4 regions of the Lonsdalea quercina genome follow, and region 2 is predicted to be linked to each of the others. Evidence: predicted binding sites of a transcription regulator. Region 2 holds the regulator's gene; each other region holds the start of a gene.
The links. The regulator LexA, encoded in region 2, represses DNA repair genes until DNA is damaged. The targets are predictions, from matches to a motif close to TNCTGTATGTACATACAGNA.

Region 1 (5,599 bases), on a different contig from region 2:
CGCGGCAGCGTTTTCCATCGCCAAGAGCAGGCGCGAACGCTCACGATCGCTATCCAGACTGGACGCAGGGAAAACTTGCTCCAGCGAGGGCTGACTACGGTCCTGCCAGCCGGAGGCGATCGCCACGCCCGGTGCGGCGGCCAGCGCGTTGATCCGCGTTTGCCGGTATTGCCCAAACAACGCTTTGATTTGAGACTGGGACAGAATGCTCGCCATCTGCGTCGCCAGCGTCACCATGAAAGATTCGTCGTTTTTATCGAACTGTCTCAGTTCCCTTTGCTGCACGACCAAAACGCCCAGCAGCTGACGCCGATGAATAATTGGTACGCCGAGGAAAGAACGGAATTGCTGTTCCCGAACGGCAGGAATGAATTGGAAGCTGGGGTGGCTTTGGGCATCGGCCAGATTGATGAGTTCGGCGCGTTCGCCGACCAATCCGACAATTCCTTGGCTGAAGGCGAGGGTGACAGGACGACCGCGAGGTTTTTTCAACCCCCGAGTCGCCATCAGGTAGTAGCAATGACGATCGTGGTCAGCCAGGTAAATAGAACAAACTTCAGTGTCCATCGCCAGGCAAATTTCGCTGACCAAAATATCCAGCGCATCCGGTAACTGCGCCGTCGCGGCGACTTTTTCAATGACTTCTCGCAGGCGCGTAAGCATGGTGAGCTGAATTATCCTCTCTTACGTCGGGGACTGGATGGCGACCGGGCCGAATGCTCCTGTAATTGAATCACTGAGGAGATAAACTCCTTCATGACCCGTCGGTAGACGTCGCGTTTAAAGGAGACGACCTGTCGCACCGGATACCAAAAGCTAACCCAGCGCCAGCCGTCGAATTCCGGCGTACCGCTGCTTTGCATGTTGATCTCAGATTCATTGCACATTAACTGCAACAGAAACCATTTTTGCTTCTGGCCGATACAGACGGGTTTTGTGTCCCAACGCACCAAACGTTTTGGCAATTTATAGCGTAACCAGCTTCGAGTCGAAGCCAGAATACGCACATCCCTTTTACGCAGTCCGACTTCCTCATACAGCTCACGGTACATCGCCTGTTCCGCCGTTTCACCAGGGTTGATCCCCCCCTGTGGAAACTGCCAGGAGTGCTGGCCGTAGCGGCGGGCCCACAGCACCTGCCCCTGCCGATTACAAATTACAATACCCACATTCGGGCGGTAGCCATCATCATCGATCACCGGACTACCTCGATAAACTGAAATGCTAAGATAACCTGATTGTTTCACACTCCCGGCAGACGGTAAACTCCTGCTTATCATCGTCTTCTTTAATAATAAGAGACCGATAACCCACAGATTGAATCAAAGTTATAAACATCACCCCGCTAAAATCACCGGTTTATTCACTTTTTCTGTGGACATCTTTGTGAAGAACATCCTGAAGAAAGTGCGCAAACCGGTTTTCAACGTTCCACCACCCCATCCAAAACACTCAAAATAGTTCTTGTAATTTATAGAGTTAAATTACTTTTCTACCGTTTATTCCCCACCCCTAACACTGCACAGATTTCAGTCTTTTCCAAAGTGGCGAAATATCACACTACTTAGAGCTTATCCACAATCCCCCTCCCGTTTTATGCCAAAAAACCAGCAAAACCAGCAAATAAAGCCCTCGTCAAGGCTGTAAATGGAAACAGTGCTCCAGAATGATCCTGTTTATCCCAAAAATCTGTGGATAACAGGGTGTAAAATCCTGTTCATTCCCGGTGGCTTATCGTGAACAAGTCTCCTTGCCCCTTTTTTACCTCGAGACCACATAGAAAAAACCGCTGCGTAATCATGCTATTATTATTTTCATTTTATAAATGGAACCACTATAAACTTTCCCCTAACGGGGTTGTTTCTTTTTTGAACAGTCTGGAAAACTTATGAAGCCCCCTGCTCTCCACCGCGATCCACCTCTCGATGAGCTGGATTTACTGCAGCGCGCCCAGTCACTCGCCGGATATAATCTGGCTGAACTCGCGGCGATTGCTGAACTGCCGTTGCCGGCAAACTTAAAGCGGGACAAAGGGTGGACCGGCATTTTGCTTGAGCGTTTTCTGGGCGCCAGCGCTGGCAGCAAACCGGAACAAGATTTTCCCGAGCTTGGCGTGGAGCTGAAAACGATCCCTATCGATGCACGGGGACGCCCGCTGGAGACCACTTTTGTCTGCGTCGCGCCATTAACAGGCAACAGCGGGGTCACCTGGGAGCACTGCCATGTTCGCCATAAACTGACCCGGGTATTGTGGATGCCGGTGGAAGGAGGAAGGCAAATTCCGCTGGGCGAACGTCGCATCGGCGCACCGCTGCTGTGGAGCCCCAGCCCGGAGGAAGAGGAACAGCTGCGTCAGGATTGGGAAGAACTGATGGATTTGATCGTACTGGGCAAGGTGGAAAGCATCACGGCACGGCACGGCGAAGTGCTGCAGCTACGCCCCAAAGCCGCGAACAGCCGTGCTCTCACGGAAGCGGTGGGCGAACACGGACAGCCGATCATGACGCTGCCGCGAGGTTTTTATCTTAAAAAAACCTTTACCGGACCTCTGCTTGCTCGCCACTTTCTGCTTTAATGGCCACTCTTTACTAGCCTGCAACGACAGAGGGCAGACTATAATTATCGCTTGTGTTTTATTTAAGGTGAATTGATAAAATGTTTGACTGGATTGCGGATCCTAATGCCTGGCTGGCGCTTGGCACGCTCACCATTCTTGAAATCGTTCTCGGCATAGACAACATCATCTTCCTGTCTCTGATCGTCGCCAAGCTCCCCAAACACCATCAAAATAAAGCGCGCCGGATCGGTTTGCTAGGCGCGATGTTGATGCGTCTGGGGCTGCTCGCCTCTATCGCCTGGGTGATAAAACTGACCAACCCGTTGTTTTACATTATGGATCAAGCCATTTCCGTCCGCGATCTCATCCTGTTCTTCGGTGGTCTGTTCCTTATCTGGAAATCCAGCAATGAGATCCATGAATCCATTGAAGGCAGCTCGGCAGATCATGACTCAAAGGTGCATTCGTTCTTTGGCGCCATCGTGCAAATCATGCTGCTGGACATCATTTTCAGTCTTGACTCGGTCATCACCGCCGTCGGTTTGTCCGATCACCTGTTTATCATGATGGCCGCCGTTGTGATCGCCGTCGGCGTGATGATGCTGTCCGCGCGTCCCATCGGCGAGTTCGTCGAGCGCCATCCGTCGGTCAAAATGCTGGCGTTGTCCTTCCTGATTCTGGTCGGCTTCACCCTGATTCTTGAAAGCGTGGATGTGCATGTGCCTAAAGGCTACATCTACTTCGCCATGTTCTTCTCTATGACGGTGGAAACCCTCAACCTGCTGCGTGGAAAGAAAGCCGCTTAGCAGCAGTGATACTCGCTTCGTCAGGGGTTTTCCATGCGAAAGTCCTCTGATAAAAGATGCCTCCAACTCATCGTGGAGGCATCTTTTTCAAAGCAACCGGTGCCGCTATAACCTGCGCTGCGGTGCACGAGAAAGAAGCCGGCACCATTGGCGATCCCTCCTTATCAATGAAGACTCTTCGCCGACTAATTTTTTTACATTTTGTCTGGCTCTTCTTTCCATAAATCCCAATAAAACCTGTTACTTCCTTTGCTAAACTTGCCTTAATTTTTCGAACTATTGCCGTTAACAGTAGGTAACTCCCTATGCAATCAATCATGAAAACGCTTTTGGCGTTCAGCGTCATCACCCTAATTGCCGGCTGTTCCAGCCATTATGTCGTCGCCACCAAAGAAGGTCAGGTGCTACTGACCAAAGGCAAACCTCAGGTTGATGAAAGCACGGGCCTGATGATTTTCACGGATGAGGACGGGCACAAGCATGCGATCGACAACAATGATATTTCGCAGGTCGTCGAACGCTAAGGCTAAATGACGATGTTGCGCCAAGAGGCTTTCCACCTTGACGAGGCTTGGTTTATAGTCAATTGAAGGTGTTTTCAAACGCACCTGCTCCTCTTCAAATAAAAAGGAAGCTGGCACAATGCAATACCATCGTATCCCTCATACTGCTCTAGAAGTCAGCGAGCTGGGACTGGGCACCATGACCTTTGGTGAACAAAACAGTGAAGCCGACGCTCACGCCCAACTGGATCACGCCATTGCAGCCGGGGTAAACCTAATTGATACTGCCGAACTTTATCCGGTTCCTCCGCGGCCAGAAACGCAGGGGCTGACCGAAAGCTACATCGGCTCGTGGCTTAAGCAGCGCGGCGGTCGCGAAAAACTGATCATTGCCTCGAAAGTCAGCGGCCCGGTACGCGGCAGCGATCATAACATCCGTCCTCAGCAGGCGCTGGATCGCAAGAATATCCGTGAAGCCCTCAACGACAGCCTGACGCGTCTGAACACCGACTACATCGACCTTTACCAGTTACACTGGCCGCAGCGCCAGAGCAATTTCTTCGGCAAGCTGAACTACAGCTATAACGACGACAAACCGGCTGTGACGCTGCTCGAAACGCTGGAAGCGCTCAACGAGCAGGTTCGGGCCGGGAAAATTCGTTACATCGGCGTCTCCAACGAAACGCCGTGGGGCGTAATGCGCTATCTGCAACTGGCGGAAAAACATGACTTGCCGCGTATCGTCTCGATCCAGAACCCTTACAGCCTGCTCAACCGCAGTTTTGAAGTCGGTCTGGCCGAAATCAGTCAGCACGAGGGGGTGGAGCTGCTGGCCTACTCCGCGCTGGCGTTCGGTACGCTGACAGGTAAATACCTGAACGGCGCCAAACCGGCAGGCGCGCGTAACACGCTGTTCAGCCGTTTTACTCGATACAATGGGCCGCACACCGAGCAGGCCATAGCAGAATATGTCGCGCTGGCGCAGCGCCACGGGCTAGACCCGGCGCAGATGGCGTTGGCGTTTGTCCGACAACAACCCTTCGTCGCCAGCACCTTGCTGGGCGCGACCTCCGTTGAACAGCTGCGCACAAATCTGGAGAGCCTGACGGTCACGCTGGGTGAAGACGTGTTGAACGAGCTGGAAGCCATCCACCAGCGCTTCACCTTTCCTGCCCCGTAACGCGCTTGCGTCACAACAGGGCCAGTATCGGCCCTGTTAATATCCGATACTGGCTCAAAACGTCACACTGAACCGCATACCTACGCCATCGTCGCGGACTTTGCTTCCGTGCATTCCCTGATATCCCAAGGACAGGCGGGCGTGATCACTGAGGTCCGCCGCCAGTCCGGCGTGCATCAATACGGCATTTTTCGGCGTCGCCGCGCCATCAACGTTGAAGTCATCTCCCCCGTGGGTGAAGTGCAACCGCGCCGAACGATTTCGTTCGCTCAGACGACGCTGGTAGCCGATATCCCCGTATAACGAGAAGGGTGTAACGGCGGTGAAACGCATATCGCCGCGCAGTCCCAGCGTCGAAAAAGCCGAAGCGCTATTTTGCGTATTCCATCCCAGTGCCGCTTCGCTGCCGAACTCCCGTCCGCCCGGCGTCTGTAGCCACACGTAAGCCGCGTTGGCATAGGGTTCCAACCCCGAATCCTGCGTGATGGAAAAACGCCGACTGCTCTCGATAAAGCCTTGCGCCTGATGGGCGTGATAGTTCGCGCGAGCCTTG
Region 2 (5,599 bases):
CTATCCATTTCGGGTGGTTACCTCCTGTTATTCGTCACTGGACCCGGCGCTTACAGTCTCGACCGCCTATTGAATAAGAGGTGGTAATACCCAGAACAGTCGTGCTGTACTTATTGCAACCGGCCGTGTGAAATGCCACACCACAGTTTTCAAGCTGTTTCACGCTGGCGGGTTGTGGCTCAAGAGATAGCCGATATAAGCTGGCGTTCAGCGCGATATCACTTTGGGGAGGAGAGCACGATGGGACAATTAGTTGAAGGGCAATGGCACGACACCTGGTATGACACCTCGTCAACAGGGGGGCATTTCCAACGTCCGCAAACCTCATTCCGCCATTGGGTGACGCCCGACGGTCGCCCCGGTCCCAGCGGCGAAGGCGGCTTTCGCGCAGAGTCCGGACGCTATCACCTATACGTTTCGCTCGCCTGCCCGTGGGCGCACAGGGCGCTGTTAATTCGCAAGCTGAAGGGGTTGGAAAAGTACATCGGCGTCTCCGTGGTGCACCCTTTGATGTTAGAACACGGATGGACGTTCGCGACCGATTTTCCAGAGGCTACCGGCGACAGACTCTATCAACACAGCTACCTTTATCAGCTCTACCTGCACGCCAAGCCGGACTATAGCGGCCGAGTGACCGTACCCGTATTGTGGGATACGCAGCAACAAACCATCGTCAGCAACGAGTCGGCGGATATTATCCGCATGTTGAATACGGCGTTTGACGAGGTAGGCGCGACACCGGGAGATTACTACCCGCTGGCGCTGCGTGAGGAGATTGATGAGTTGAACGGATGGATTTACCCTCAGGTTAACAATGGCGTCTACAAGGCGGGCTTCGCCACGCAGCAAAGCGCTTACGATGAGGCAGTCGCGCAACTGTTTGAAGCGCTGGACCGGCTGGAACAACGGCTGAGCCAACAGCGTTATCTGACCGGCTCACGTCTAACGGAAGCCGACCTGCGGCTATGGACCACGCTCGTTCGCTTCGACCCGGTCTACCACACCCATTTCAAGTGCGACCGCTGGCGTTTGACGGATTATGAAAATTTGTACGGTTTTACTCGGGATATCTATCAACTTCCAGGTATCGCTGACACGGTTAATATGGATCACATTCGCCACCACTATTACCGCAGCCATGCCACGATTAACCCCTGCGGCATTATCTCCATCGGCCCGGAGTTATCGTTAACAAAACCGCACGACCGAGAGAGCCGATTTCGCCTCTAATGCCCAGTAAAGGCTCAGCGTGACGGCAGAACCGGGGGGGGGCGCCCGCATTGCCGTCCTTTCAGTTGGCGCTCATCAGGAATCACGCAATACTTTGGGGATTTCCCGTAGCAGCCACGACTTGGCTTCGCCCATGTTGTCGCGGCGCCAGGCCATGATGATCTGGCTCTCGAAGGTGCTTTCCGGGCTGACTACCCGCAGCCGCCCTTCAGCAATATCCTGCGCCACCAGTTCGTAAGGGATCGTCGCAACGCCTAGCCCGGCGAGCAAAGCCCGGCGTTTATCGTCCATGGTACTCACCGTCAGCCGAGGCTGTTTATCCAACAATTGCACCGTGAGCACAGGGCGGTCGCGGGCGGTATCAGCAATGGCGATGCCTCGATATTTGACGCGAGTCACCTCTGACAGCGGTTCGGGTTCATGATGAATGGGATGATCCGGGCTAGCGACATAGACGCTTTTCACCGAATAGAGCTTGCGCGTATTAACCTCGGACGTTGCACGGAAATGCATATCCGGAGAGATCACGATGTCGGCACGGTCTTGTTCCAGCCGCTCCCAGGCGCCTGCCAGTACCTCGGTCAGAATAGAAACCTGCGTGTTGGCTTTTTGCGCCAACTTGTCCAGCAGTGGGAAAAGTCGCTCCGTCGGCACCAACGCTTCCGCGACAATGGTGACATGGGTTTCCCAACCGCGAGCCAGCGCTTCGGCATCCGTCGTCAGCTTATCGGCCGCTTCCAGCAGAACTCGCCCACGTTCCAGCAGCATCCTTCCCACATTGGTGAATTTAGTGCGATGACCCGAGCGGTCGAACAAAACCACGTCCAGTTCATCCTCTAACTTTTGCATGGTGTAGCTCAGCGCTGAAGGCACTCTTCCCAGCTCATCTGCCGCGGCGGCGAAGCTACCCCGACGATCAATAGCATCCATCACCCGCAACGCTTCCAATGTTAACGCCCGATCTTTCGACATAAATATTCTCATTCAGGATTTTTGAACGTCCTCACCAGATTAACTAGCTAACAATCAACCGTCCAGCCTATTACCTTTGTAAGGTCGAATAATTATGAGGGCCTGACACCATGATCATTAGCAGAGCAGCAGAGCAATGCGGCAAGGCTGACTACGGATGGCTGCAGGCACGATACACGTTCTCTTTCGGCCACTATTTTGACCCTGACCTGTTGGGATTCGGCTCGCTACGCGTGTTGAATCAGGAAGTCCTGGCGCCCAAGGCCGCCTTCCAGGCGCGGACCTATCCGCGCGTCGATATCCTGAATATTCTTCTGCAAGGCGAAGCCGAATATCGGGACAATAACGGCAGCCACACGCAGGCTAAAGCCGGCGACGTCATGTTGCTGGCGACCCAGCCCCACCTCAGCTATAGCGAACAGAATATTGCCAACGACATACCGCTGACCCGTATTCAGCTATGGTTGGATGCCTGTCCGACGCGCGAAAACCTCTCGCTACAGCGTATGTCTCTGAACGGCGAGCACTGTCAGTTGCTGGCTTCCCCAGATGATGAAAATGGCAGCCTACACCTAAGACAACAGGTCTGGGTTTACCATCTTGATCTGGCCGCAGGAGAATCGCTGACGCATGCCTTGAAGGGAAACCGCGCCTACGTTCAGTCTATTCACGGTGAGTTTGGCATCCGCTGCCAAGTCGATGAGGGCAAAATGCTGCGTTGCGGCGACGGGGCTTTTATCCAACAGGAAACGGCCATCGCCCTGCAGGCGAAAACGCCGGGGCGGGCCCTGCTGATCGATTTGGTGGTGTAGCGCTTTCCCTGCCTGACTCGGCGTTTTTGCGGAGTCATGGTAAGATAAACCATTATCCTCACCACTTTTCTTCAGGGTTACAGCAATGGATTCAACCGATCCGACCAAACTTCTTGCTCAGGCTGAACGACTATGTCAGCAACGCAACGTGCGACTTACGCCGCAGCGTCAGGAAGTACTGCGTCTGATGGCCCAACAGCCCGGCGCCATCAGCGCTTACGACTTGTTGGATCTGCTCCGTGTCGCTGAACCTCAGGCTAAGCCCCCCACCGTTTACCGCGCGTTGGATTTCCTGCTCGAACAAGGATTTATCCACCGAGTGGAATCCACCAACAGCTACGTGCTGTGCCACCATTTCGAAGAACACAGCCATACCTCGGCGCTATTTATCTGCGACCGTTGTCGCCAGGTAACGGAAAGCCCCACGGAAGGCATCGAAGAGATATTGCGGCAGATCGCGGTCCAGACGGGATTCTCCTTACGCCACAGTGTAGTCGAAGCGCACGGTATGTGCGTTGAGTGCAGGAAAATCGAAGCCTGCGACCATCGCGACAGCTGCAACCACGACCACAGTATCGTCATCAAAAAACGCTGAGCAGCGTATCGTTTTCAGAGTCGGCCTTATCAGTGTCGAACGGCGATACTGAGAATGGAATCTTAGGAAAAAATTAGAGGTGGGAGAAGGGACTGAGGCGGTGAATAATGTTTGGCTTTGCTTCGGTTTTGCCCGTTACGTTCAGCAAGAAAGACCAAACGTAACGGAAGATGCATAAACGGGGCGTTCAGCAAGCAGGCCTATCAACTCCAGTCGCTATTGCGAATGACGCCGACGGCTAGTCCTTCAATAGAAAAATTTTCCTTGCTCAGATCGACCACGATAGGTGAAAAATCTTTGTTTTCAGCTAACAGTTGCACTTTGTTGCCCTGCTGCTTCAATCGTTTTACCGTGACTTCGTCCTCAATGCGCGCCACAACAACCTGACCGTTGTGAACATCCTGCGTTTTATGCACAGCCAATAAATCGCCATCCAGAATACCGATGTCTTTCATCGACATACCGCTAACTCGCAGCAGGAAATCGGCATTTGGCTTAAACATGGTCGGATCGACCTGATAATGACATTCGATATGCTGTTCAGCCAGGAGAGGTTCCCCTGCTGCAACGCGACCAATCAAGGGAAGACCGAGCGACTCTTCTTCCATCAATAGACGGATACCGCGGGATGCACCGGTGACAATCTCAATCACGCCTTTACGGGATAGGGCTTTTAGGTGTTCTTCAGCGGCATTAGGAGAGCGGAATCCCAGCTGCTTAGCGATCTCTGCTCGGGTGGGTGGCATACCGGTTTGTGAAATATGATCGCGAATAAGATCATAAACCTCTTGTTGTCTGGTCGTTAAAGCTTTCATTCCGCCCCCTGGTTGTTTATACAGTTTCGCTGTGAGTATATACAGGGAAACTGCCTATGGGAACTGAGAAATCGCGTTATGCCTTGTTTTTTGGCGTCATTCATGAGAGCCATCACGCAAAATGGCCCCACAGCAAGACACCCCAGACCACGGCCGCCAACAGACAAGCCACCAGCACCGCAGCTGACCCAAAATCTTTCGCTCTCCCCGCAAGCTCATGATATTCCTTGCCAATTCTATCCACCACGGCTTCGATAGCACTATTCAGCAACTCGACGATCACAATCAGCACTACCGCGCCAATCAACAATAACCGTTCTAATATTGAAACTGGCAACCAACAGGCAATAATGATGCCTGCCAGAGTAAGAATGGTTTCCTGACGAAAGGCCGCTTCATGCCTCCATGCCTGTTTGAGTCCTTGCAACGAATAGCCCGTTGCCTTGACAAGGCGGGTAATCCCGGTCGCCTTATTCATGATCCTTGCTTACTCCCTTTTTATTTAGTTTCGAACGCAATTTTGGCGTTACCCCATTGTCTCATGACCACAGATATCCGATAAGGTTTCTGTTATCCTTGCGGCGCATTGCTAATAAGAGGTTCTCAGTTGTTATGTCAGGTTGGCGTAAAATATACTATAAGCTATTGAATTTCCCTCTAAAACTTTTGGTAAAGAGCAAAATTATTCCTCTGGATCCGATCGCTGAGCTGGATATCGATCCTACACGTCCTATTTTCTACGTTCTGCCCTACAATTCCAAAGCAGACTTACTGACGCTGCGTGAAAAGTGCCTCGCGCTGGGGCTGCAGGACCCACTCGAACCCTTGATTGTCGACGGGGAAGCGCTGCCGAGCTACGTATTCGTCAATAATGGCCCGCGCGTATTTCGCTACTATGTGCCCAAAGAGAAATCCATCAAGCTTTTCCACGACTATCTGGATCTGCATCGCGATAATCCGTCGCTGGATGTCCAGATGGTGCCGGTTTCAGTCATGTTCGGCCGCTCGCCTGGGCGCGAAGGGCATCAGCAGGAAGCGCCTCAGCTGCGCCTGCTGAACGGCATCGAAAAATTCTTTGCGGTTCTGTGGCTGGGACGCGACAGCTTCGTTCGTTTCTCAACGCCAGTATCCCTACGCTATATAGCGACAGAGCACGGCACGGATAACTCCATCGC
Region 3 (5,599 bases), on a different contig from region 2:
TCGGAGGGGGAAAAAGGTTGCGCGAGATTATAGATAGGCAACCTCATAAAAACCAGCCTTTATCCGATTGAGTTTTGTGGGTGGCGACAAAATCCCCGCCGCCATCGTTAGCAATCCGCCCGCTGCCAGCCACCTCAGCCGATTCTTCGCCACCAGGATTGACAGACTCTCCCCGGCGGCGGGAAAGTGATACTCTGTTTCATGATGCCCGATCGCCGCGCTCAAGCGCGATCATTTTTTTAACCTGTAGCGCCTCACGCGCCAGACGCGGACTTAGGCTGCTGAAAAGGAGACGTGAATAGTGTCTGAATTGTCTCAGCTTTCCCCACAGCCCTTGTGGGATATTTTTGCCACGATCTGTTCCATTCCGCATCCCTCCTATCATGAAGAGGCGCTGGCGGCGCACATTCTGTCATGGGCGCAGGCGCGCGGCATTCATTCAGAGCGCGATCGCGTCGGCAACATTCTGCTGCGCAAACCGGCGACGCCGGGCATGGAAAACCGCAAGCCGGTCGTGCTGCAAGCGCATCTGGATATGGTGCCGCAGAAAAACAACGATACGGCGCATGATTTCACGAAAGATCCGATTCAGCCATATATCGACGGGGAGTGGGTGAAAGCGCGCGGCACCACGCTGGGCGCTGACAACGGTATCGGCATGGCGTCTACGCTGGCCGTCCTGTCCGACGACAGCGTCGAACACGGTCCGCTCGAAGTGCTACTCACCATGACGGAAGAGTCCGGCATGGACGGCGCTTTCGGCCTGCAACCGAACTGGCTGCAGGGAGAGATTCTGATCAACACCGACTCGGAAGAGGAAGGCGAAGTCTACATGGGCTGCGCGGGCGGGATCGATTTCCTGACGCGTCTGCCGCTGCAGCGGGAAGCGGTGCCCGCGGGCTATCAGGTGATGAAGCTGGTGATTAAAGGGTTGAAAGGCGGTCATTCCGGCTGCGATATTCACCTGGGGCTGGGCAACGCCAATAAACTGCTGGGCCGTTTCCTGGCGGAGCAGGCGAAAACGCTGGACCTGCGTCTTCTCGACCTGAACGGCGGCACGCTGCGCAATGCCATCCCGCGCGAAAGCGCGGTCACGCTGGCCATCGCAGAAGATAAAATCGCTGCGCTGAAAGCGGCAGCGCAGGACTATGTGGCCGTACTGAAACACGAACTGGCCGCGGTGGAAAAAAACATCACTATTCTGGTCGAACCGACGTCGGACGCCGCCGCAGCCCTGACCACAGATAGCCGCGATCGGCTAGTGGCCCTGCTCAACGCGATCCCTAACGGTGTCATCCGCATGAGCGACGAGGTGAAAGGCGTGGTGGAAACCTCGCTTAACGTCGGCGTGATCACCATGACGGAGACACAGGCGGAAGTGCACTGCCTGATCCGTTCGCTGATCGACAGCGGCAAGGACTATGTGGTGAGCATGCTGACGTCGCTGGGACAGCTGGCCGGCGCGGAAACGCGTCCCAAAGGCGGCTATCCGGGCTGGCAGCCGGACGCGCAATCGCCGGTCATGCAACTGGTGCGGGAAACCTACCAGCAGCTGTTCGATAAAACGCCGAGCGTTCAGGTGATACACGCCGGTTTGGAATGCGGGCTGTTTAAGAAGCCTTATCCGGAGATGGATATGGTTTCTATCGGCCCGACCATCACCGGACCGCACTCGCCGGATGAGCGGGTAAATATCGTCAGCGTCGGCCTCTATTGGCAACTGCTGACTGCGGTTCTGAAAGCCATCCCAGAGAAACGCTAAGGCGTTCATCGCCTGCCCTTCCCGCATCCGGCTGGAAACCTCGCCGGATGCGGCGCCAAGCGCCCTCGATTAACGCTCCCAGTTAAATACCAGCTGTCGCTCCAGCTGCGGGTCCAGTAGCGTCACGTGTAATCCCACCAGCCGAACGCCGCGCGCCTCCCGCCGCTGCTCCCAGGTCTGCCTCGCCAACTGGATGAGATCCTGTTTGTTCAGCACCGGCCAGACGTGCTCCTGCGTGGTCTGCCGAAAATCGTCGAATTTCAGCTTCACGCCCTGACGCGCGATATGCAGATCCGGCTTCACCCGACGCAGCCGCACCTCCAGCTCGTCATACAGCGTTTCGATCAGCGCTTCGCATTGAGGCCAGTCGTGAATATCCTCCGCCAGCGTTTTCTCGACGCCGACGGATTTACGCAGCCGGTCAGGCAACACTTGGCGTTCATCAATACCATGACAGCGCTCCCACAGCACACGCCCGAACTTGCCGAACGACTTCAATAGCGCGGACAAATCATAACGCCGCACGTCGGCGCAGGTATGCAGCCCCCGCTCGGACAACCGGCTGGCCGTCACTTTACCGACGCCGGGGATCTTCGCCAACGGCAGCGCCAGAATGAAGTCATCCACCTCAGCGGGCGTAATGACGAACTGCCCGTTGGGTTTGTTCTGCTCCGAGGCCACTTTCGCCAGGAACTTGATGGGCGCGACGCCCGCGGAGGCAGTCAGATTCAGCTCATCGAAAATGGTCTGACGTATTTCCTGCGCCATCAGCGTGGCGGAGCCGTTGCAGTGAAGACTGTCGGTGACATCGAGATACGCTTCGTCGAGCGATAAAGGTTCGATCAGTTCGGTATAGCGGGCAAAGATCTGACGGATCTGGAGGGAGGTGGCTTTGTACACCTCCATACGTCCCGGCAGCAAAGTCAGATGCGGACAGAGTCGCAAAGCGGTCGCGGTCGCCATTGCGCTGTGTACGCCGTAACGGCGAGCGGGATAATTGGCGGTGCTGATCACCCCGCGGCGCAGCGCGCTGCCGCCGATGGCAAGGGGAATATCGCGCAGGCGCGGGTTGTCCCGCATTTCAATGGCGGCGTAAAAGCAATCCATATCGACATGAATAATCTTGCGCATATCCCCTCCGGTATCTGTATAAAAATACAGTACCAATATGGAATGATGCAAGCAGCTCCACCACCGGAGCCACGTCGCGCCAGTGAACCGCGAAAGTCAAAGGCCCTGACGGCGCGCTCATCCGCCCGATTTTCGTGGAAAATACGCTAAAAGAAAAATGGCTCGCGCTCGCTTCCTGTCTCAGGGAGGGTTTCCCTTTTCTGCCTCAGACGGGTTGATGCCAATAAGTTTCTTAATAAAATCGTCGTGTTACCGGTGCTTTGCCCTGACCTTCTCGCGCCTTATCGGCTGGGCGCGGAGCCGTCATTCCGGCCACGATGACGCCCCCGGTCCGACCTCTCTTTCACCGCTGTTTGCGTCTGACATAATTTCCCACTTGAATAAAATAAACGCAGTGCTAATGTGACAGCGCTACACCGCCTTAGGCACAGGAATACGGGACGACACCACAAAAATACCGTATGTCACACAGCTTCAGTTATCAGGATCCATCAATGCAAAAAATCGCACTGTCATTTGCGACGCTGTTTTTTTTGCCTTCCGTATTTGTTACCAGCTATGCGAGCGAAGTCATTCCGGTCACGACCTCTTTCAAGCAGCAGGCGTTAGGCTCGCCGGTTTATATTCAAATCTTCAAAGAAGAGCGGCTTTTGGAGCTGTATGCCAAAATCGGCACCGACTATCGTCTGGTGCAAAGCTATCCCATCTGCAAATACTCGGGCGGTCTCGGTCCCAAACGTGTGGAAGGCGATATGAAAAGTCCGGAAGGATTTTATCAGGTCGATTTGCATCAGCTTAAACCGGATAGCCGATTTCACCGCGCCATCAACGTCGGTTTTCCCAACGAATATGACCGTGCCCAGGGCTATTCCGGACGCTATCTCATGATTCACGGCGAGTGCGTATCGGTCGGCTGTTATGCGATGACCAATCAGTACATCGATGAGATCTACACCTACGTCGAGCGGGCGCTATTGAACGGGCAGGCGAAAGTCGAACTGGCGATTTACCCGTTCCGCATGACGGACAAAAACCTGCAGCGGCATCGCAATTCTACCTACGCCAATTTCTGGCAGCAGTTGCAGCCGGGCTACGCCTACTTCAACCAGCACCACCAGCCCCCGGCCGTTGCGGTGTTTAACGGCCAGTATATGGTGAATCAGGCGACGCCGAACAAGAACCCGTTTTCAAACTATGCGCTCACCAAAGTGGAATAACACGAACTCGCCTGGCTCGATCTGATGCCAGGTTTCATTCCCCGTCAGCGGCTGCGTCGCCAGCACGGTGACCACGTCATCCGGCGTGGTCTGCTGTTGAAAATCGATCTCCACATCATCATCCAGCAGCGTCGCCCTGCCGAATGGCGCACGGCGCGTAATCCAGCATAGCCGCGTGGAACAATACCCCATCACGAAATGTCCATCGGACAACAGCATGTTGAACACGCCCTTTTTGCTCAGCGTTTCCGCCAGCGATGCGATATAGCGAAAGACCGAAGGCCAGTGAGATGGCGTACGGGGATAGCGTAACGAGAGATGGTGAAGCAGCCAGCAGAAGGCGTATTCGCTGTCTGTCTGCCCTACCGGGCGGTAGGTTCCGGTTTTCAGGCTGCGATAGCCTTTTAACTGACCGTTGTGGGCGAACGTCCAGTTTCTCCCCCACAGCTCGCGGGTAAACGGATGGGTGTTTTCCAGCGCCACCGCACCGCGGTTGGCCTGGCGGATATGAGACACCACGGCGCAGGACTTGATGGGATACTTCTGTACCAGCTGTGCAATGGGCGACGTGGCGCTAGGCAGCGGATCTTTGAACGTACGGCAACCATTGCCCTCGTAAAAGGTGATGCCCCAGCCGTCACGATGCGGCCCGGTACGGCCGCCGCGTTGCATCAGCCCGGAAAAACTAAAACAGATATCAGTTGGGACATTAGCGCTCATCCCAAGCAGTTCACACATGGTGGATTCCTTACCTCTGTGACCCGCGATGAAAACGTCAGAGCCGCTGGCGGTGATTAGCCTGCGTCTTCAGGCGAGATCCGTGCGGTGTGAATGGCCCTAAAAAACAGCGCAGCTCTGCTCCTTAGGGCCAACGTGACATCCCCATCTTCTGCGGAGCGCCCGTCCGCGCCTTGATGAAGCGATTTCGCGGCAACGACAGCCTTTGCACCGGTGCGGGATGCTGCCTGATGCACCGTAGGCGCAGCGGGATTAGCTCTCCGCCATTTCCTTTTCAATCAGCTGGATCAGGATATGAATCGCTTTGATATGGATTTCCTGAATACGGTCGGCGTAGCCAAAATGCGGCACGCGGATTTCGACGTCCGCCGATCCCGCCATTTTGCCGCCGTCTTTGCCGGTCAGCGTGATGACTTTCATCCGCTTGGCGCGCGCGGCCGCAATGGCCCGGATGATATTGCCGGAATTGCCCGAGGTGGAGATCCCCAACAGCACATCGCCTTCACGTCCAAGCGATTCTATGTAGCGCGAGAACACAAAGTCGTAGCCAAAGTCATTGCCGACGCAAGAGATATGGCTCGGATCGGAGATCGCGATCGCCGGCAGTCCCGGACGGTTTTCACGGTAACGGCCGGTCAGCTCTTCAGCGAAATGCATGGCATCACAATGAGAACCGCCGTTCCCACAGGAGATTACCTTTCCGCCCGCTTTGAACGCGTCCGCCAGCAGTACCGCCGCATCCTGAATCGAC
Region 4 (5,599 bases), on a different contig from region 2:
GCTGTTTATCCGTCATCTTTCTTTTCCATGATAAAGGTCTTGTCGTAGCCGAGGGATAGATGCCCTCTCCAACTCAATAACGATGAGATATCCGATTTATTTATTTTCAGCTCCGCTGACTGCGTCGCCCTCGACGTTTTCTCGCGACGAAGACCACACTCAGGCGCATCAACACGGTGCAGATTACTGCGCAATATCCGTTGTTCAACGGGGGGAGAGCATTGACTCGCCTCTAGGTCCAGCCCATCCGTGATGCTTCAATGCATATCCAACACTGATGGACTCAGGATAACGTGAGCTGGCTATGAGACAGCGCAATTCCACAGATGTTGCGTCAGCCTTCTCGCCTACCCTGCGCGGCACCGCAAACGAAGACTGAAGCCGGGGCGCTCCCCGCGCATCCACGCACCAGCAGCACAAGGCTGTTCACGATAGGGGTCTGGCCGCTGGAGAGCGCGCTCGTCACTAGCGGCCGCGTGAGCTGGCCGGTTGGTTGTCGATAGCGGTTGGATTAAGGATGTGAACTGAAGGAAGCACAATACTCATTGCGGGCAGGATTCGGCGCTTGAAAGCATTTTTTATCCTTTTGATTTATATCGTTATATAGGTTTTTATATTACGGCTGCGTCTACCCTATTTTCATGACTCAGATCACTCTTTTACCGGACAGCGCCTGCTGACATGCCCATCTCGTCCTGAGAGTGTCATTTTTATCTAATCAATTCAGTCAGCTATTATCGTTTCCCGCCATTCCTGTTCGATCCCCACGCCCTTGGGCGTTAGCGAAAAACGCCAAGCCCCCCCTCGGTTTTATGCGAACCGTACGGTATTTTTATGTGCGTACTCACATCCAGTCATTAATTTGATGAAGAAGCGGTGACGAAAGGGGGTTGATGGAGGTCATGCGCCGCGGCGAGTGCCGTGATAATAGATGCGACCCCGCGCTTCTCCACCAGAAGGCGGGGTCGTTGGTATTACAGCGACGCCAGCGTGTCGGCGATCACTTTTTGATAGGATACCGTCGGGCGTCCCAGCAGGCGGCTCAGCGTTTTACTGTCATCAAACAGCGCGCCTGTGGCGGCGCCCGCGTCGGAGTCGGCCAGCACATCGGCCAGACCGTCCGGTAAGCCTGCGCCCTTGAGCGCATTCGCAAACTCGGCGACCGGCAGATTGACATAACCTATCGTTTTTCCAGACTGCCTTGAAATTTCCGCCGCAAACTCCGTCAGCGTATAGCTGTCGTCGCCTGCCAGTTCATAGACTTTTCCCGCCTGATCGTCGTTCAGCAACACGACCGCCGCCGCCTGAGCGTAATCCGCACGCGTCGCCGATGCGATGCGTCCTTCTCCTGCCGAGCCGATGTAGGCGTCATGCGCCAAAGCCGGGACAATGCTGGCGGCGTAGTTTTCGGTATACCAGCCGTTGCGCAGCAGGACGAAAGGCACGCCGGAGGCCTTCAGTGCCGCTTCCGTCTGGCGGTGTTCTTCACCCAGCATCAGCGGCGAAGTATCCGCACGCAGCAGGCTGGTATAGGCGATCAGTCCAACTTCCGCGACTTTGGCGGCGTCAATCACCGCACGATGCTGAGCAGTGCGCTGGCCCACTTCACTGGAGGAGATCAGCAGCAGTTTGTCTACGCCCTGAAATGCCGTGGCGAGCGTGGCGGGCTGATTGTAATCCGCCTGACGCACAAGCACGCCGCGATCGGCCAGGTCCTGCGCTTTCGATGGGTTGCGAACCGCGGCGACAATCTGATCCGCCGGGACTTTTTTCAGCAATGCTTCAATGACAAGACGACCTAACTGACCTGTTGCACCGGTTACTGCAATCATAATGACCTCCGTTTAAGGTGTCGGCACGCGGGACTCCCGCCATGCCTACACACCATAGAATAGACATGCACTTCGTAGACAAGGAGGACTATAATAGACGCACTCTCTTTTAGTAAGTACTTACCTTTTGGTAAGCTTGAAATTTTTAGCAGGAAACGTGATGCGCCCCCAAAGAAACCCTGAATTCGGCCCCGATCATGAAGACATTCGCTACGGAAAATTGCTGGACGCCAACTGCCCTTCGCGGGATGTACTGCAACATATTGCCAGCCGCTGGGGCATTCTGGTGCTGATCGCCCTGGATGAGGACACGCTGCGTTTCAGCGAGCTGCGCAGGAAAATTAGCGGGATTAGCGAAAAGATGCTGGCCCAGACGCTACAGATGTTTGAGCGGGATGGATTCGTGCGCCGTAACATGCTGCCCGTCGTTCCGCCGCATACGGAGTACTCGCTCACGCCGCTCGGCCGCGAGGTCTACGAGCGCGTGATTCAATTAGCGGATTGGATTGAGCTGAACTTGCCGAAAATTATGCAGGCCGGGCAGTAGCGCTCTGCCGCTATGGCTTCTCGTCAGACGGGAACGCCGTCAAGAAGGCAAAGGGAAGGAAAAACAACGATGGCGCTACCTCAGGTCCGCCGGTAGCGCCGTTCAGAGATTACTGTGCCGCGCCCTGCTGCAGATAATCCGTCAGGAAGTACTGCGCGTTGCCGGACTGTGACAGCGCATCGTCATAACCGACCCTGATTTCCTGCGTCTCGTCCGGCAGATACAGCTCCCCATAACCGCGGCGAACAATCAGCACGACGAATTTTTTTCCGTCGACCTGCGTCGAGTAACGCGTATCTTTGCTGGTTTTCTCAACGTCCATTTTCTGGATACGCAATTTCCAGTCGTGATCGATGCCATCGATCTGCACTAGCGCCTGATTGGCGGTACGTTCGCCATAACGTAACGTCCAGACCTTTACGCCCTGCTCACCGCTATAGGCCACCACATTGTCGCCGACCGGCGGACGCGGAGCCTCCGTGGCGGTACACACCGCCGTCGTCATAAACAATCCCAGAATCAACGCCATCCAATGTCTTTTTCGCATACCTTTTCCTCTATTTAGCGGCGTACGCCTGCCTTGGTGCGCGGGATTGTTCCATTTATCAGTAGGAGGTTCAATGACGTAACGCGAGGAAACGAATAATACGTCTGCGATATTTCACTCCCTCATAAAATACTCATGACATCCGTTGCCCCTTAATTTCTTGCGTCTTAAATCAAGCGAACTGATCGGTATCAAGCTTGAAAGGGAGGATGCCGTTTTTTATTTAAGAAGGGAAATAGGAATAAAAAGACCTTTTTAATCACCCATAAATTCACAGATGAAACAATCAACCTGATGCAATAGTTAATAATGCTACATAGTCTTATTCCATAATACATAGGAGGCTCATGTTAAAGCGGCAAATCAATTAACGATCTGGCCTTGATTCCTTTATTGAGGATGCCGGTAAAACCCAAAGAAAAAAATAAAATAATGACGAAAAATGCCGTCAATTAGCGGCAAAAGCCACGATATGTCACCGTAAAACACCCCGTCTGCAACACCCTAAAAAGGCGATATCATCATGACTCTATTACAAATAAAATAAGCACACTGGTCTTTTTCATCGCCAGCGATCGCCGCCGTTTGATTAAAAAGCCATGAACAGACTTATTTATCGCACTCATAGGGTGACAATAAAATAACGCCGCCGCTCCGCTATCCACTTAGCAGGATCATATAACCTATTGGTGAATACACCGACGGTGACTATATCCCTGACTCTTCGTCCGCCATCGAAATAAAAAATCTTTTTAAATCAGCACAGCATCAGCTCGACGTCGATTAAAGAAAAAGGAATATCTACACAAGCCGCGTGAGGTATGATTATACTGTATAAAAAACCAGTTAAAGAGGCTTTCATGCATTCATACCGTTTGCTCCTTCCGCGGTTGGATTCCCCTAAAATCGTTCTTCCTTTATTCAGCGACCATTGCGCAGCAGGCTTTCCTTCTCCGGCACAGGACTACGTCGAAAAGTCGCTGGATTTGAACGAACTCCTGATCAAACACCCCAGCGCAACCTATTTTGTGCGCGCCAGCGGCGAATCTATGGTTGATGTCGGCATCCACGACGGCGATCTGCTGGTCGTCGACCGATCGCTCAAGGCCTCTCATGGCGATGTGATCATCGCGGCGATCGACGGTGAGTTCACGGTAAAGACGCTGGCGCTGAAACCCCGGCTGGCGCTGCTACCCATGAACCCAGCCTATGCTCCGATCTATCCCGACCCCAACGCGCTGGAAATCTTCGGCGTGGTGGCGCACATCATCCATAGTTTGCAGAGGTAATGATGTTTGCGCTGGCCGACGTCAATTCGTTTTACGCCTCCTGTGAAACCGTGTTTCGTCCTGACCTGAAGGGCAAGCCGGTGGTGGTGCTGTCCAATAACGACGGCTGCGTGATCGCGCGTAACGCGGAAGCCAAGCGGCTGGGGATTCCGATGGCGATGCCCTATTTTAAGATGCGGCAGTGGCTGCAAGATCAGCAGGTGTCCGTCTTCACTTCAAACTATGCGCTCTACGCCGATCTCAGCGCCAGAGTCATGACCACGCTGGAAGCGCTGGCGCCGCGCGTCGAGGTCTACAGCATCGATGAAGCGTGGATGGACATCACGGGCATTGATGTCACCCTGTCGTTTGAACAGTTCGGCCGGCAGGTCAGAGAGGCGGTTTATGCCGCTACGGGCCTGACCGTCGGCGTGGGAATGGCGAAAACCAAAACGCTGGCCAAGCTGTGCAACCACGCGGCCAAGCGCTATCCGGCGACCGGCGGCATCGTCGCGCTCACGCACCCGATACGGCTGCAAAAACTCATGTCGCTCACCCCCGTCGAAGATGTCTGGGGCGTCGGCAGACGAACGACGCGCAGACTGCACTCGCTGGGTATTACCACCGCTCTCGATCTGGCGCGCGCGCCGACGTCGTTTATCCGCAAACACTTCAGCGTGGTGCTGGAACGCACCGTCCGCGAATTGCGCGGTGAGCCCTGTATCGAATTCGAGGAGGAAACGCCGACGAAGGAGCAGATCGTCTGCAGCCGCTCTTTCGGCGTTCGAATCACCCGGTTGGAGGATATGCATCAGGCCGTCTGCCGCTACGCGGAACGCGCTGCGGAAAAGCTGCGCGCAGAGAAGCAGCTCTGCCGGCAGGTCGCTATCTTCATCCGTTCGTCGCCCCACGCGCACAATGAAATTTATTACGCCAACAGCGCCAGCGAACAGCTGCTGTCGGGCACGCAAGATACGCGGGATATCATGGCCGCCGCCGTGCGCGGTCTGGAGAGAATCTGGAAGGAAGGGCCGCGCTACATGAAAGCCGGCGTCATGCTCAACGATTTTTCACCACCGCACCGCACCCAGCTGCATCTCTTCGATGACAATCCGCCCCGGCCCAACAGCACGGCGCTGATGAACGTGATCGATAAAATTAATCACGCCGGAACGGGCAAAGTCTGGTTCGCCGGTCAGGGCATCTCCCCGACATGGCAGATGAAAAGAGAGATGCTGTCGCCCGCCTATACGACGCGCTGGAATGAACTGCCCGTCGCCAAAATCGTTTAGGCGCAAGAAGGGCCAAAAGGACACTTCGCGGATAAATAAGCGATCGCAGCCTGTACGCAGGACCCGGAACTCAAGTCGTGGGTCGATAAGTCCCCGTTCAAACTGGCGTTTAT

Region 1: the regulator LexA is predicted to act here: its motif matches at 1,640-1,659, upstream of mutH (DNA mismatch repair endonuclease MutH).
Region 3: the regulator LexA is predicted to act here: its motif matches at 2,906-2,925, upstream of dinB (DNA polymerase IV).
Region 4: the regulator LexA is predicted to act here: its motif matches at 3,755-3,774, upstream of umuD (translesion error-prone DNA polymerase V autoproteolytic subunit).

The regions. Positions count from the first base shown of each region.
Region 1 covers NZ_FNQS01000001.1:555,622-561,220, forward strand. The annotation lists gene ptsP (phosphoenolpyruvate--protein phosphotransferase) at 1-663, opposite strand, end outside; gene rppH (RNA pyrophosphohydrolase) at 675-1,199, opposite strand; gene mutH (DNA mismatch repair endonuclease MutH) at 1,889-2,575, shown strand; gene BLU64_RS02495 (TerC family protein) at 2,656-3,363, shown strand; gene BLU64_RS02500 (YgdI/YgdR family lipoprotein) at 3,669-3,887, shown strand; gene BLU64_RS02505 (NADP(H)-dependent aldo-keto reductase) at 4,006-5,046, shown strand; gene BLU64_RS02510 (autotransporter serine protease) at 5,101-5,599, opposite strand, start outside.
Region 2 covers NZ_FNQS01000011.1:16,002-21,600, forward strand. The annotation lists gene BLU64_RS14000 (DoxX family protein) at 1-87, shown strand, start outside; gene BLU64_RS14005 (glutathione S-transferase family protein) at 241-1,230, shown strand; gene BLU64_RS14010 (LysR family transcriptional regulator) at 1,306-2,202, opposite strand; gene BLU64_RS14015 (pirin family protein) at 2,313-3,014, shown strand; gene zur (zinc uptake transcriptional repressor Zur) at 3,100-3,609, shown strand; gene lexA (transcriptional repressor LexA) at 3,813-4,424, opposite strand; gene BLU64_RS14030 (diacylglycerol kinase) at 4,537-4,905, opposite strand; gene plsB (glycerol-3-phosphate 1-O-acyltransferase PlsB) at 5,037-5,599, shown strand, end outside.
Region 3 covers NZ_FNQS01000013.1:47,412-53,010, forward strand. The annotation lists gene pepD (beta-Ala-His dipeptidase) at 302-1,762, shown strand; gene dinB (DNA polymerase IV) at 1,832-2,893, opposite strand; gene dpaA (peptidoglycan meso-diaminopimelic acid protein amidase) at 3,388-4,110, shown strand; gene BLU64_RS15290 (class II glutamine amidotransferase) at 4,081-4,848, opposite strand; gene lpcA (D-sedoheptulose 7-phosphate isomerase) at 5,101-5,599, opposite strand, start outside.
Region 4 covers NZ_FNQS01000001.1:124,813-130,411, forward strand. The annotation lists gene BLU64_RS00590 (zinc-binding dehydrogenase) at 1-16, opposite strand, end outside; gene BLU64_RS00595 (SDR family oxidoreductase) at 975-1,832, opposite strand; gene BLU64_RS00600 (winged helix-turn-helix transcriptional regulator) at 1,993-2,379, shown strand; gene BLU64_RS00605 (hypothetical protein) at 2,489-2,926, opposite strand; gene umuD (translesion error-prone DNA polymerase V autoproteolytic subunit) at 3,787-4,215, shown strand; gene umuC (translesion error-prone DNA polymerase V subunit UmuC) at 4,218-5,486, shown strand.